DNA from 2 places in the Streptomyces sp. NPDC046122 genome. Region 1 is predicted to be linked to the other one. Evidence: riboswitches for the same ligand, from Rfam matches in the RefSeq annotation. Region 1 holds a riboswitch; the other holds the start of a gene.
The links. Region 1 has a riboswitch for cyclic di-AMP ahead of AC07FK_RS20185 (transglycosylase family protein). Riboswitches for the same ligand answer to the same signal wherever they lie in the genome.
Positions count from the first base shown of each region.

Region 2: linked by a shared signal. The riboswitch ahead of AC07FK_RS18250 (M23 family metallopeptidase) and the one ahead of AC07FK_RS20185 (transglycosylase family protein) in region 1 are both predicted to bind cyclic di-AMP.

Region 1 covers NZ_JBWKLQ010000007.1:85,557-92,871, reverse strand. Annotated here, with positions in the region: gene AC07FK_RS20205 (SurA N-terminal domain-containing protein) at 1-205, shown strand, start outside; gene AC07FK_RS20200 (nucleoside triphosphate pyrophosphohydrolase) at 315-1,334, shown strand; gene AC07FK_RS20195 (cytochrome P450 family protein) at 1,391-2,644, shown strand; gene AC07FK_RS20190 (transglycosylase family protein) at 2,757-3,722, shown strand; cyclic di-AMP (ydaO/yuaA leader) riboswitch at 3,991-4,161, shown strand; gene AC07FK_RS20185 (transglycosylase family protein) at 4,165-4,863, shown strand; gene eno (phosphopyruvate hydratase) at 5,145-6,431, shown strand; gene AC07FK_RS20175 (FtsB family cell division protein) at 6,565-7,044, shown strand; gene AC07FK_RS20170 (DUF501 domain-containing protein) at 7,084-7,315, shown strand, end outside.
Region 2 covers NZ_JBWKLQ010000006.1:30,530-37,844, reverse strand. Annotated here, with positions in the region: gene AC07FK_RS18265 (helix-turn-helix domain-containing protein) at 1-514, shown strand, start outside; gene AC07FK_RS18260 (DUF6126 family protein) at 516-668, shown strand; gene AC07FK_RS18255 (tyrosine-protein phosphatase) at 669-1,493, opposite strand; cyclic di-AMP (ydaO/yuaA leader) riboswitch at 1,954-2,123, shown strand; gene AC07FK_RS18250 (M23 family metallopeptidase) at 2,126-3,061, shown strand; gene AC07FK_RS18245 (SGNH/GDSL hydrolase family protein) at 3,247-4,038, shown strand; gene AC07FK_RS18240 (STM4011 family radical SAM protein) at 3,991-4,887, opposite strand; gene AC07FK_RS18235 (STM4012 family radical SAM protein) at 4,896-6,242, opposite strand; gene AC07FK_RS18230 (STM4013/SEN3800 family hydrolase) at 6,239-7,051, opposite strand; gene AC07FK_RS18225 (STM4014 family protein) at 7,053-7,315, opposite strand, start outside.

The DNA.
Region 1 (7,315 bases):
GATCGGCGCCACGAACACCCCCGAGGGGCAGCAGAAGGTCAACGAGGCGTTCGTCGCGGCGTCGAAGGCGCTCGACATCGACGTGAACCCCCGCTACGGCACGTGGAACGACGAGAAGATGCAGCTGGGCGACTACAAGACCCCGTGGATCACCCAGGTCACGAAGGAGGCGGCGTCCCCGCAGGCGCCGGAGACGGGCGCGTAGGACCGCGCGCGGCGGGCGCACCTGGAGGGCCGGAGGGCCGCGCGGCGGCGCACCCCGGGGCCCGGGGCCTGCCCACCGGTGCGCCGCCCCGCCGAGGTACGTTCGACACGTGACCAGCGAAGCTTCCGCACCCGCACCGGCCGCCCCCGGCCGCATCGTCCTCCTCACCGCGAGCCACCGCGTCGCGCCGGGGCTGCTGTCGTGGCCCGCCTGGCAGACGCTGCGCGCCGCCGACCGGGTGCTGTGCGCGGACGCGGGGCATCCGCAGCTGCCGTACCTCCGGGAGGCGGGCGTCGCCGTCGAGCACGCGGCGCCCACCGCCCGGGAGCTGGTGGACGCGTGTGACGGCGGCCGCACGGTGGTCGTCCTGCCGTCCGGCGAGGGCGACCAGGCGCTGACCGACGGCCTCGCCCGGCTGGCCGGCTCGGGCCGCGTCCAGATGCCCGACCTGGAGCTGCTGCCCGGTTCGTACGACCTGCCCGGCGCCCGCCTCCTGGACCTCGTGCAGGTCATGGACCGCATCCGCCTCGAATGCCCGTGGTCCTCGCGGCAGACCCACAAGGGCCTCGCGAAATACGGCATCGAGGAGGCGTACGAACTCGTCGAGGCCATCGAGGACGGTGACCGCGAGGAACTGCGCGAGGAGCTCGGCGACGTACTCCTGCAGGTCGTCTTCCACGCCCGCATCGCGCAGGAGGGCAGCCCGGAGGACGGGTCCGAGCCGTTCTCGATCGACGACGTCGCCGGCACGATCGTCGAGAAGCTCATCCGCCGCCACCCGCACGTCTTCGGCGACGACACCGCCGAGACCCCGGAGGAGGTCAAGGAGCACTGGCTGCGCACGAAGGCGATCGAGAAGCAGCGCGAATCGGCGACCGACGGCGTCCCGCTCGGCCAGCCCGGCCTCGCCCTCGCCGCGAAGCTCTCCTCCCGCGCCCGCCACGCGCGGCTCGACGTCCCCCTGCCGGCGGGCGAGGGCATCGGCTACGAGCTGCTGGCCATGGCGGTACGGGCCGAGGAGTCCGGCATCGACCCCGAAGCGGCGCTGCGCGCGGCGGCCCGCGCCTACCGCGACGCGATCCGCGCGGCGGAGGGCCACGCCCCAGGGCAGGGGGCGGACGGAGAGTAGGCCGCCGGGTCCGACGCCCGGGCAGCCGCCGGAGCACCGGCGGATACTGTCGTGGCATGTCCGACCAGCCGCCCCCCAGCCCCGCGCCCGAGCTCTTCACCTGGGAGTTCGCCACCGACCCCTACCCGGCGTACGCCTGGCTGCGCGAGCACTCGCCCGTGCACCGGACCGTCCTGCCCAGCGGGGTCGAGGCCTGGCTGGTCACCCGGTACGCCGACGCGCGGCAGGCGCTCGCCGACCAGCGGCTCTCCAAGAACCCGGCGCACCACGCCGGCTCCGCGCACGCCAAGGGCAGGACGGGCATTCCGGGCGAGCGCAAGGCCGAGCTGATGACGCATCTGCTGAACATCGACCCGCCGGACCACACGCGCCTGCGGCGGCTGGTGTCGAAGGCGTTCACGCCGCGCCGCGTCGCCGAGTTCGCGCCGCGTGTGCAGGAGCTCACGGACCGGTTCATCGACAACTTCGCTACAAAGGGGAGCGCCGACCTCATCCACGAGTTCGCCTTCCCGCTGCCGATCTACGCCATTTGCGACATGCTGGGCGTGCCCCGCGAGGACCAGGACGACTTCCGCGACTGGGCGGGCATGATGATCCGCCACGGCGGCGGGCCGCGCGGGGGCGTCGCGCGCTCGGTCAAGAAGATGCGTACGTACCTCGCGGAACTCATCCACCGCAAACGGGAGGAACCGGGCGACGACCTGATCTCCGGGCTGATCCGGGCGGGCGACCACGGCGAGCACCTCACCGAGAACGAGGCGGCGGCGATGGCCTTCATCCTGCTCTTCGCCGGGTTCGAGACGACGGTCAACCTCATCGGCAACGGCGTGTACGCGCTGCTGCGCAACCCGGAGCAGCGCGAGCGCCTCCAGCGCGCGCTCGCGGAGGGGGACACGGAGCTGCTGGCCACCGGCGTCGAGGAACTGCTGCGGTACGACGGGCCCGTGGAGCTCGCGACCTGGCGGTACGCCACCGAGCCGCTGGTCCTGGGAGGCCGGGACGTCGCGGCCGGCGAGCCCGTGCTCGTCGTGCTCGCCGCCGCCGACCGGGATCCCGAGCGCTTCGGCGAGCCGGACACGCTCGACCTCGCACGCCGCGACAACCCGCACCTGGGCTACGGGCACGGCATCCACTACTGCCTCGGCGCACCGCTCGCGCGGCTCGAAGGGCAGGCGGCCATCGCGACGCTGCTGCGGCGCCTGCCCGACGTGCGACTCGCGGGGGAACCCGACGATTTGCGCTGGCGCGGCGGGCTCATCATGCGCGGGTTGCGCACTCTGCCCGTGGAGTTCACGGCCGAAACCAGGTGACGCTGCGTCACTTCGAGACCTTCACGTGATCTGCGCTGCATCGACTTGTAACAAACGTTCGAGTGCCGCTACGTTCTCCGTCAACCTCAGCCGTCGCTCGAAAGGCCACCGCATGCGCTCCGGGAACGGGAGACACCGCCGCCCCCGTCAGGCTCCAGCCCTCGTCGTCGCGGCAGGAGTGACCGGATCCGCCATCGCGATCCCGTTGCTCGGCGCGAGCGGCGCGACCGCTGCCGAAGCCACGACCTGGGACCGGGTCGCCGATTGCGAGAGCGGCGGCATGTGGAGTGCCGACCTCGGCAACGGCTACTACGGCGGGCTCCAGTTCTCCCCCGAGACGTGGCAGAAGTTCGGCGGCACGGCCTACGCGCCGCGCGCCGACCTCGCCAGCCGCTCCCAGCAGATCCAGGTCGCCGAGAAGGTGCTCGCGAAGGAGGGCCCCCAGGCGTGGCCCAGTTGCGCGCTCATCTCCGGCCTGACGGAGGGTGACGACGCCGCGTCGGACGACGGCGCGACCTCCGGACCGGCCGCCGGGCCGGAGAAGGACGCGCCGGCCGCCGCGAGCCGCGACGCCTCCGACGCCCCCGCGTCCGCCGAGCCGTCGGCGGACGAGACGTCCGGGGCCGGCCGGGACGGGTCCTCCTCCGTGAAGGCGGACCGGTCCGAGGCGCCCTCGCGGGACCGGACGCCGGACGGGGACTCCGAGACCCCCGCGGCGCCGTCCGCGGCCGGAAAGGGTGCGAAGGACGAGGAGGGCGACGCTCCCGCGGTCAAGGGCAAGCACCGCGGCGAGAAGGCCCGGGAGGACGACGCGGACGTGTCCGGCGAAGCGGGCGTCGAGCGTGAATCGGGCCGCCACGCCTCCCGGGGTGACGGAGCGACACGTGACGCCGCCACGGCGGAGGGCGGAGCGCGCGCGGACGGCAGCTACACCGTCCGTACCGGCGACAACCTCTCGGCCATCGCCGACGCCCACGAGGTGCGCGGCGGCTGGACGGCGCTCTACAACGCCAACGAGGAGACGGTCGGGACCGACCCGGACCTGATCCTCCCTGGCCAGAGCCTCGATCTGGGCTGATTTCGGGGGGTAGTTCGGGTCGCTATGTCCCGATTGGAGCAAGTGAGACAAGGGTCTCTTTGCCTCAACTCACGTCCGCGGCCCGGACGATCCCGCCCTCTCGCCCCTGACCTGCACGGATATGGGCGGGGTGAAGGGCGGGAAGGGTGATTTCTCCCTGATGAGCCTTTTTGAACATCACGGGCTCATGTGTTTACCGTCGAACCGCTCGCCACCGCGGGCCCCGTCGACCGCCACGCCGAATCCTGCCGGCGGCCGGGGGGAACCGACGCGTAAAGCGCCGTAGGCAGGAGCGGGGGACCCAGGTAGGCGCCGGGCCCGTACGTCGGAAGACGAACGGAACCGGCTTGGGGTTAAGCCGCGCGACCCAGGTCGCGCGCCGGGCACTCACTTGGCCCGAACCCGACAGCTCACCTCGTAGGCGTCGGTGAGGAGATGTCGCATGCTGTTTTCCGGCAAGGCCAAGCACCGCCGCCCGTCGAAGGCCACTCGTGTCGCCACGCTCGTCGGCATCACCGGCGCCGCTGTCGCCGTCCCGCTGATGGGCGCCACGTCGGCCTCCGCGGCCTCCGTCGAGACCTGGGACGCCGTCGCCCAGTGCGAGTCCGGCGGCAACTGGTCCATCAACACGGGCAACGGCTACTACGGCGGCCTGCAGTTCTCCGCCTCCAGCTGGGCCGCCGCCGGCGGCACGCAGTACGCCCCGACCGCCGACAAGGCGTCCAAGGCGCAGCAGATCGCCACCGCCGAGAAGCTCCTCGACATGCAGGGCCCGGGCGCCTGGGCCTGCGCCGGCGCCGGCGGCCTGACCAACGACGGCGTCGACCCGGGTGTCGACACCTCCGGTTCCTCCTCCGCGCAGCAGGAGCAGCCGAAGCAGCAGGCCGCGCCGCGCGCCGCCGAGCAGCCCGCCTCGCGCAGCGAGGTCCGCACCGCGCCCAAGGCCGCCGAGCAGCCCGCCGCGCCGAAGTCCTTCGAGAAGGGCGACGGCGAGTACAAGGTGAAGTCCGGCGACACCCTCGGCAAGATCGCTGAGAAGAAGAAGGTCAAGGGTGGCTGGGAGAAGCTCTTCGAGCTGAACAAGGACATCGTCGACGACGCCGATGTCATCTACGTGGGCCAGCAGCTCCACCTGAGCTGACCCGAGCTCACACCCCGAGCACCCCGGCCCGGCGCGTTTCCCCCGTACGCGCCGGGCCGGGGTTTCGTCTTCGTGCGGGCCCCCGGACCAGGCGGTGTTACTGCCCGGTAGGCCCGGTGTGCCGGAAGTCGGGCACAGAGTTACGTCCGCTATTGCGGGCATTCGCGGCTCTTCTCGTCCCAGGGGGCGGGCGAACGGCCGACCGACGCCCCCGAGCCGGTTAGGCTCTTGTCGCAAGGCCAAAGTGACCCTGCACCCCTAGCGTCACATCCCAGAAGGAGATGCTCGTGCCGTCCATCGACGTCGTCGTAGCCCGGGAAATCCTGGACTCCCGAGGCAACCCCACGGTCGAGGTCGAGGTCGGCCTCGACGACGGCAGCACGGGTCGTGCTGCCGTTCCGTCCGGTGCCTCCACCGGAGCGTTCGAGGCCATCGAGCTTCGCGACGGTGACCCGAACCGCTACCAGGGCAAGGGTGTCGAGAAGGCCGTCCTCGCCGTCATCGAGCAGATCGGCCCGGAGCTCGTCGGCTACGACGCCACCGAGCAGCGCCTGATCGACCAGGCCATGTTCGACCTGGACGCCACCGAGAACAAGGCGTCCCTCGGCGCCAACGCCATCCTCGGCGTCTCCCTCGCCGTCGCGCACGCCGCCTCCGAGGCGTCGGACCTGCCGCTGTTCCGCTACCTCGGCGGCCCGAACGCGCACCTGCTGCCCGTTCCGATGATGAACATCCTCAACGGTGGGTCGCACGCCGACTCCAACGTCGACATCCAGGAGTTCATGATCGCGCCGATCGGCGCCGAGTCGTTCTCCGAGGCCCTGCGCTGGGGCACGGAGGTCTACCACACCCTCAAGTCCGTCCTGAAGTCCAAGGGCCTGTCCACCGGCCTCGGCGACGAGGGCGGCTTCGCGCCGAACCTGGACTCCAACCGCGCCGCGCTCGACCTCATCCTGGAGGCCGTCAAGCAGGCGGGTTACGTCCCGGGCGAGCAGATCGCGCTCGCGCTCGACGTGGCCGCGTCCGAGTTCTACAAGGACGGCGTGTACGAGTTCGAGGGCAAGTCCCGCTCGGCCGCCGAGATGACGGAGTACTACGAGGAGCTCGTCGCGGCGTACCCGCTCGTCTCCATCGAGGACCCGCTGTTCGAGGACGACTGGGCCGGCTGGAACACCGTCACCGAGCGCCTCGGCGACAAGGTCCAGCTCGTCGGTGACGACCTGTTCGTCACCAACCCCGAGCGCCTGGCCCGCGGCATCGAGGAGAAGTCGGCCAACGCCCTCCTCGTCAAGGTCAACCAGATCGGTTCGCTGACCGAGACCCTGGACGCCGTCGAGCTGGCGCAGCGCAACGGCTTCAAGTGCATGATGTCGCACCGTTCCGGCGAGACCGAGGACGTCACCATCGCCGACCTCGCCGTCGCCACCAACTGCGGCCAGATCAAGACCGGCGCCCCGGCCCGTTCCGAGCGTGTCGCCAAGTACAACCAGCTGCTGCGCATTGAGGAGATCCTCGACGACGCGGCCGTGTACGCGGGCCGCAGCGCGTTCCCCCGCTTCAAGGGATAAGCACAGCAAGGGTTAAGCACAGCAAGGGCCGAGCACCGGCCGAGGGCTGAAAGCCTGAGCCTCCCTACGTCCCCGCACCCGGTCCCGTACCGTGTGCGGGGACGTACGCGCGTACAGGGGAGACGGGAGAGACATGGCCGGGAAGAACCGGGACCGGTTCTCCACCACCACCAGGATCCGGCTGCTCGGCGAGCAGACCGCCGCCCGTGTCTACCGCTCGCAGACGCGCAGGCAGGCCCGCCGCTCCCGGCTCACCGGCCGGGCCGCGCTGCTCGTCCTGGTCGTGTGCTCGCTGGTCGTGGCGCTCGCCTACCCGATGCGGCAGTACGTGTCGCAGCGCGGCGAGATCGCCGAGCAGCAGCGCAAGATGCGGGAGGCCGGCCGACGCGTCGAGGAACTGCGCGACGAGAAGGCCAGGCTCAAGGACGACGCCTACATCGAGCGCCTCGCCCGCGAGCACCTGCACCTCGTACGCCCGGGCGAGACGGGGTTCACCGTCGTCGACCCGCACGCCCGCGACCGGCGGCGCGAGGACGGCGGCGGCGCCGACCGTCCCTGGTACAGCAACCTCTGGGACGGCGTCGACAAGGCCGACCGCGCGGGCAACCAGTAATCACCAGTCACCACCGAACACGAAGGCACGAACGCAACGATGGACGCCGCACCCCCGACCACCCCGCGCACCGAGCCCACCGAGGCGGACATCGAGGCGTTCAAGCTCCAGTTGGGCCGCCCGCCGCGCGGACTGCGCGCCATCGCGCACCGCTGCCCGTGCGGACAGCCGGACGTGGTCGAGACGGCCCCGCGCCTGGAGGACGGCACGCCGTTCCCCACGCTCTACTACCTCACCTGCCCCCGCGCGGCCGGCGCGATCGGCACGCTGG
Region 2 (7,315 bases), on a different contig from region 1:
GCTGGAGGCGGCCGCCCGCCGCGCCGGGCTCTCACCCGCGCACCTGTCCCGTCTGGAGACGGGACAGCGCCAGCCCTCGCTACCGATGCTGCTCGCGGTGGCCCGTGTCTACGGTACGACGGTCTCCGCGCTCCTGGGCGAGACCCCGGGCGACCGGGACGCCGTACTGCGCGCCGGCGACGCCGAGGCGCGGGAGGCCGACGGCTGGACGTACCACCGGGCCGGCGGTTCGGGGCGCGCCATGCAGGCGCTGCGGGTGCACGTGCCGTACGGCGCTCAGGGCGACCTGGTGCGCGTCCACCCCGGCGAGGAGTGGCTGTACGTCCTGTCGGGGCGGCTGCGGCTGGTGCTCGGCGAGAGCGTGCACCGGCTCGACGCCGGGGACAGCGCCCATTACGACTCGCTGACCCCGCACCGCATCGCCGCGGCCGGCCCCGAGGGGGCCGACCTGCTGTTCGTCCACACGCTGTTGCAGAGCGCCACCGCCGGGCTGTGCCTTCCTCAGGAGACCTGACATGCCGCTGCCGGAAGAGAAGACCGCCGCACGCCGCTTCGTGGAGGACAGGATCCCCAGGGGCCTGGCGATCCGCGTCTTCGTGTACGTCGTCGCGGGCCACCTGTTCGCGGCCTTCGTCTACCTGCTCTTCACGCTCGGCGGCTCGCGCTGATCAGCTCGCGTCGAGCAGCCGCGCACGCAGCCGCTCACGGATCTCCGGGGTGACGTTCAGCCCCTCCGCCAGGTAGCGGTCGGTGCTGCCCCAGATCTCCTCGATCGTCTCGAAGGCGGCGGCCAGGTACTCCGCGCGGGCCTCGAAGAGCGGACTGAGCAGCTCCATGACCTCGGGGGACATCGCGGCCGGCGAGTCGTCGCTGCGGCGGACCTTGTAGCGGCGGCGCGGGTCGTTCGACTTCAGGTAGTCCGCCTCGATCGCCTCGCGCTCGACGCCGATCGCCAGCAGGGTCACGGCTATCGACAGGCCCGCGCGGTCCTTGCCCGCCGCACAGTGCATCAGCGCGGGCACGCTGTCCTCGGCGAGGGCGTGCAGCACCTGGCTGTGCTCGGCCGTACGCTCCTTGATGATCACCCGGTACGTCGCCGACATCCGGTCCGCGGCCTTGCCGTCCGCGAGGATCTCGCGCAGCTCGTCGAGGTTCCCGTCGCGGACCATCTTCCAGAACACGGCGCCGTCGGCCGGGTCGGTCAGCGGCAGGTTCACGTTGCGCACGCCGGGCAGCTCGACGTCCGGGCCCTCCAGCTTCTGGTCGGCCTCGTTGCGGAAGTCGAAGACCGTGTGGAGGCCCAGCGAGCCGAGGAACGCCGCGTCCGCCGCGGTGGCGTGCGCCAGATGACCGCTGCGGAACAGCACGCCGTGCCGGACCCGCCGCCCGTCCACCGTCGGCAGTCCGCCCACGTCGCGGAAGTTGCGCACCGAGGCGAGCTCCGGCTCCGACGCGGCCTGGACCGGGGGGACTTGCGGCAGCTGCTGTGTCACGTGGGCTCCTGAAGTCTGCCGTCGGCGCTGCTCGCCGACTTCGGCGCGTTTCGACGATACGACACGGGTTCCCGGGGCAATCATCTCCGCGGACAAATGCCTCGGGGCGGGCAGGGGCGGCGCGGCCGCATGACGGTCTTACGCACCTAAGACCACCCGTAACTCACTCTTGGGGTGAAACGGACTATTACGGGTCAACTCACCCTGTGGCCAGGGGGAATGGTGACACCTCTGGTGAGCAGGATCATATTCGTGACGGTGCGTGGCGAAGCGCCGTGGGCGCATGCCAGTTCACAGGCGGGGCGCAAAGATCCGTAATCCACGCAGGGTGACGGGAATTGGGTCGTGCATTCCCCTACTGCAATCGCGCGGTGAATGGACCGGCTTGTACGGGGGAGCCGCGTCGGCTTACGGTCACCGTCAATCCGGGTGGACCGCCGAATCCTGCCACCTCCCGGAATCCGCACTCACACTCACTCACGCGTGGCAGGAGCGGGGGAACCAGGTAAGTACGCCGGCAACCGGAACTACCACTTCCGGAAACCGGCTTTGGGGTGAAGTCGCGCCAGCGGCCGGACATCTCCAGTCCGAACCCGACAGCTCACCTCGTAGGCGCCGGAGAGGAATGTTCCATGCCCGCAAAGGGTAAGCACCGCCGCCCGAGGTCCAACCCGCTCACCCGCGGTTTCGTCGCCGCCGGTACGGGCGGAGCCGTACTCGCCCTGCCCCTCATCGCCGCCACCGGCGCCAACGCCGCCGAGAAGGCTGCCCCGGCCACCACGGCCGCGGGCAAGGCCGCCGCCCCGGCCGCCGCCGAGAAGGCGACGCCGAAGAAGAAGGCGTCCACCCGGACGTACTCCGTGGTCTCCGGCGACTACCTGTCGAAGATCGCCGACGAGCAGGACGTGCGGGGCGGCTGGCAGAAGCTGTACGAGGACAACCGCGAGGTCGTCGGCGGCAATCCCTCGCTGATCCTGCCGGGCATGAAGCTCACCATCGGCGCGAAGGCGGACGCCCCGGCGAAGGCGGCCCCCGCGAAGCCCGCCCCCGCGAAGGCCGAGCGCCCGGCGGCCAAGCCCGCGCCCGCCGCCCCGAAGGCCGCCCCCAAGGCCGAGGCGCAGACCGAGACCCAGAAGCCCGCCTCGACCACGCGGAACACCGGCTCCGGGTTCACCTCCCCGGTCGCCGCGGGTGTCACCACCCCGTACCGCATGGCCGGCGGCAGCTGGTCCAGCGGCTACCACACGGGTGTCGACTTCGCCGCGTCCAGCGGTACCCCGGTCAAGGCGGTCGGCGCCGGCACCGTCGTCTCCGCGGGCTGGAGCGGCGCGTACGGCAACGAGGTCGTCATCAAGCACGAGGACGGCCGGTACTCGCAGTACGCCCACCTCTCCTCGCTGTCCGTCTCCGCCGGTCAGAGCGTCGGCGGCGGCACGCAGATCGGCCTCTCCGGCAGCACGGGCAACTCCACCGGCCCGCACCTGCACTTCGAGATCCGGACCGGCCCGAGCTACGGCTCGGACGTCGACCCGCTGGCCTACCTCCGCGGCCACGGCGTCACCATCTGACGCTTCACTCCGTCAGGGCACTTCCGTACGCCCCCTTTGCCGTCACACGCGACGGCAAAGGGGGCGTACGCGCATTGCGGGTCTATTCCGAGTTGGGTGAATCTTGACCGGTGTCTTATATCACCCCCCGTCAACCCCTCCCTACGGTGGCGTAGGTCACTCGCTCCAGTGAAGGATGTACCGACGTGGCAGACGATTCGAGATCATTCAGTGCAGGCACCATCGGGTCGTACGCGGCGATCGGCGACAGCTTCACCGAAGGGGTCGGAGATCCGGGTCCCGGCGGTGCGTTCATCGGCTGGGCCGACCGGCTCGCCGTACTCCTCGACGACCGCGTCCCCGAGAACACGTTCCGCTATGCCAACCTCGCCGTACGCGGCCGGCTCCTCGACCAGATCGTGGCCGAGCAGGTCCCGCGCGCGAAGGCACTGGCTCCCGACCTGGTGAGCTTCTGCGCCGGCGGCAACGACATCCTCCGGCCGGGCAGCGACCCCGACGACGTCGCCGAGCGCTTCGAGCGGGCCGTCGCGGAGCTCACCGACGCCGTGGGCACCGTGCTGGTGACCACCGGCTTCGACACCCGCGGTGTCCCCGTCCTGCGCCACTTGCGCGGCAAGATCGCGACGTACACGGCGCACGTGCGGGCGGTCGCCGACCGGTACGACTGCCCGGTGCTCGACCTGTGGTCGCTCAAGTCCGTCCAGGACCGGCGTGCCTGGGACGGCGACCGGCTCCACCTCTCGCCCGAGGGGCACACCCGCGTCGCGCTGCGCGCCGCACAGGTGCTCGGGCTCGACGTGCCGGCCGACCCGGACCAGGCGTGGCCGCCGATGGCCCCGCGCAACTCGCTGGAGGCGCGCCGGGACAACGTCCAGTGGGCGCGGGAGCACCTGGTGCCGTGGATCGGGCGGCGGCTGCGCGGGGAGTCCTCAGGTGATCACGTCGAGGCGAAGAGGCCCGACCTGCTGCCCCTGTGAGAGGTCCGGGGGCACGCGCTCCAGGACGCCGCCCGCGAACACGTCGTACAGCGGCAGCGTCTCCAGGTGGACGTAGCCGATGTGGCAGTCGCAGACGGCGAGCGGGCAGGCGCGGGGGCGCAGGGCCCGGCGGTACGAGCCGTCGTAGAGGTTGCCGAGCTCCGCGCGGACGAAGTGGCAGCGGCGTACCGTGCCGTCGCCGTCCACCGAGATCACCGACTCGCCGGTCCGGCAGGGGAGACCGGCCGAGCGGTGCGGGTGGCGGCTGTACGGGAAGAGGGGGTCCAGCGCCGTCCACCGGTCGGCCTCGGCGTCCGTGTACGTGCGGCCCTCCGCCGCGTTGACCCACAGGTAGACCTCGGAGGGGAGCTCGGCGCGCAGTCGGCGCGCCTCCGCCAGGTGCTCGGGCAGACCGACCACGCCGACGCTGAAACGCACGCCGCCGGCCGTCAGTTCGCGGCACTTGGCGAGGAAGCGGTCGTACGGCGTCTGACCCGGGTGGTACGTGCACCACAGCGCCAGCGTGTCCGGGTCGGCGTCGCCGCCGGTGAGCCAGTCGGTGCGGCAGCTGAGGTTCGTCTGGATGGCCACGCGCCGGATGTGCGGCAGCCGGGACAGCTCGGTGAGGGCGCGGCGGTACCAGGAGCGGACCAGGCCCTCGCCCCACGGCGTGAACAGCACCGAGAGCCGGTCGTCGGTCCGCGCCGCGGCCCACGCGGTGAAGCGCTCCAGCGCGGCGCGGTCGGCGCGCAGCTGCTCGGCGCTGTCGCGCCGCTTGGCGAAGGGGCAGTACGGGCAGTCGTAGTCGCAGGAGGCGAGCGGGCCGCGGTACAGGATCGTCAGGTCCACGGCAGGGCTCACTTCGGTTCGTACGCGGCCATGGCGGCCCGTACGGCGGGGGAGAACAGCTCGGGGCCCAGCGCGTCCGAGTGCGCGAGACCTTCCGGGGACAGCCGCAGCAGGCCCTTCGGCGCGCTCTCGTCGAGCCAGCCGAGGGCGGCGAACCGTTCGAGTTCGGCGGGGAAGTCCTCGGCGGGCGATGTGCCGAACCGGTCGGCGTACCCGGCCAGGGGCATGCCCTCGGCCTGGAGGAGCGACTGGAGCAGATGGCGGCGGCGGGCCTCGCCGGCGTCGACGTACCGGCCCGTCACGGCCCGCGTGAAGTCCTCGGCGCGGGTGTAGTCGTCGATGATCTTCCGGATCTCGCGCATGTCGACGGCGTAGTCGAAGGAGTAGTGCAGCGCCGAGGTGTACGAACGGGCTCCGCAGCCCAGGCCGATCATGCCGTCCGTCTGGCAGGCGTAGTCGTCGGCCGCCTGCCGGGGCGCGTCGGCGCGGCGGAACATCCGCATGGAGACCTGCTCGTAGCCGTGGGCGAGCAGGTGGTCCCTGCCCTGGCGGTAGAGCCGCAGGCGCTCGGTGTCCCAGGCGGCGTCGGCCTCGGCGCCGATCCGGCCGAGGGCGGTGAGGGGGCGTACGTACAGCGGATAGAGGTAGAGCTCCTCCGGCCGCCAGGCGAGCGCCGCGTCGAGCGAGGTGCGCCAGGTGGCGGCGCTCTGGCCCTCGATGCCGTAGATGAGGTCGATGTTGAGGACGGGGATGCAGGCGTCGCGGACGGCGGCGAGGGCCGTCTCGACGTCGGCGCGGCGCTGGGGGCGCACGGCCGCGCGGGCCTCGGAGTCGACGAAGCTCTGCACGCCGAGGCTGAGGCGGGTCGTGCCGCGGGCGGCGAGGACGGCGAGGCGGTCGGAGGTCGCGGTGGCCGGGGACGCCTCGACGGACAGCGGTACGGCGCGGAGGTCCGCGCCCATGCGCTTCTCCGCGATGTCGCAGAGCCGCTCCAGCTCGCCGGGGTCGAGGAACGTGGGGGTGCCGCCGCCGAAGGCCGCGGCGGCGAAGCGCACGCCGCTGCCGTCGCCGCCCTCGCTGTCGTCGAGGGCGTCGCGGACGGCGGTGGCCTGGCGGTCGAGCGCGTCGAGGTACCGGCCGGTCAGTTCGTCGGGTGCGCCGATACGGGTGAAGAGATTGCAGAAGCCGCAGCGGACCTCGCAGAACGGTATGTGGAGGTAGAGGGAGAGGGCGCTCTTGGGTTCGTCCGCCCACAGTGCGCGCAGGGCGGGGCGGTCGGTCAGCTCGCGGTACGCCGTCTTGTGCGGGTAGGCGTAGACGTAGCTCTGATAGGGGCGGGGCGGTGCGGTGCTCATCGGGTGGCCCCTTGGTCGAGGGTGAAGTGGGCGTAAGGGACGGTCCAGACGGCCTCGTGGCCGAGGCGGTGGCCGGTGTAGCCGTCGTCGCCGTACGCCGTTCCGTGGTCGGAGCAGACGATCGCGAAGCAGGGGCGGCGGCTGCTCGCGGCGGCGAACAGGCGGCCGATGTGCCGGTCGACGTACTCCAGGGCGGCCGCGTGGGTGGCGCGCGAGTCGCCGGCCTCGCGGGTGGCGCCCGGCAGGTGGAACCAGTTGGGCTGGTGCAGGGCGGAGACGTTGACGAACAGGAACAGCCGCCGGTCCGCCGGGAGCCCGGCGACGACCCGCTCGGCGCGGGCCACCTGCTCCTCGAAGGACGTGGGCGACGCCACGCCGAACTCAGGCTCCCAGTGGCTCTCCTGGAACATCCCCGGCAGTACCGATCCGAGCGGGCCCTGCCGGTTGAAGAACCCGACGCCGCCCACGCAGACCGTGCGGTAGCCGGCGTCCGCGAGGCCCGAGACGAGGTCGGGCGCGTCGAAGACGAAGGTGCGTTCGGCGGTCGTCTCGCTGCCGGCGAACCGCGCGGCGAACAGCCGGGGGTGCGGGCCGGGGGCGGCGGGCGTGGGCAGGAATCCCGCGAAGATCGCCTGGTGCGAGGCGTAGGTGAAGCTGCCGGGCGCGTGGCGCTTCTCCCATACGCCGCCGGGCAGGTGCCGGGCCAGGTTCGGCAGGCGGCCCGCGGCGGCGAGTTCGGCGGCGACGTCGTACCGCAGGGTGTCGAGGGTGACGAGCAGCAGATCGTGGCTGCCGACGATCTCGTTCATGTCAGGGGATCGCATGGTGGTTCCTTGTCGTGCGCAGTACGGCGGCGACCTGCGCCGCGTAGGTGTCGAGGCCCTCGGCGCCGCTGCCGGGCAGGCCGGTGAGGCGGGGCAGCAGGTCGCCGAAGGCGTTGACCTCGCAGACGGCGAAGCGCCGCCAGCCGACGGCGGGCAGCAGGTCGACGCCCACGCAGAGGGTGCGCGGGAAGCAGGCGGCCGCCCGCTCGCACACCGCCACGGCCTCGTCCCAGCCGCCGCCCGCCGCCT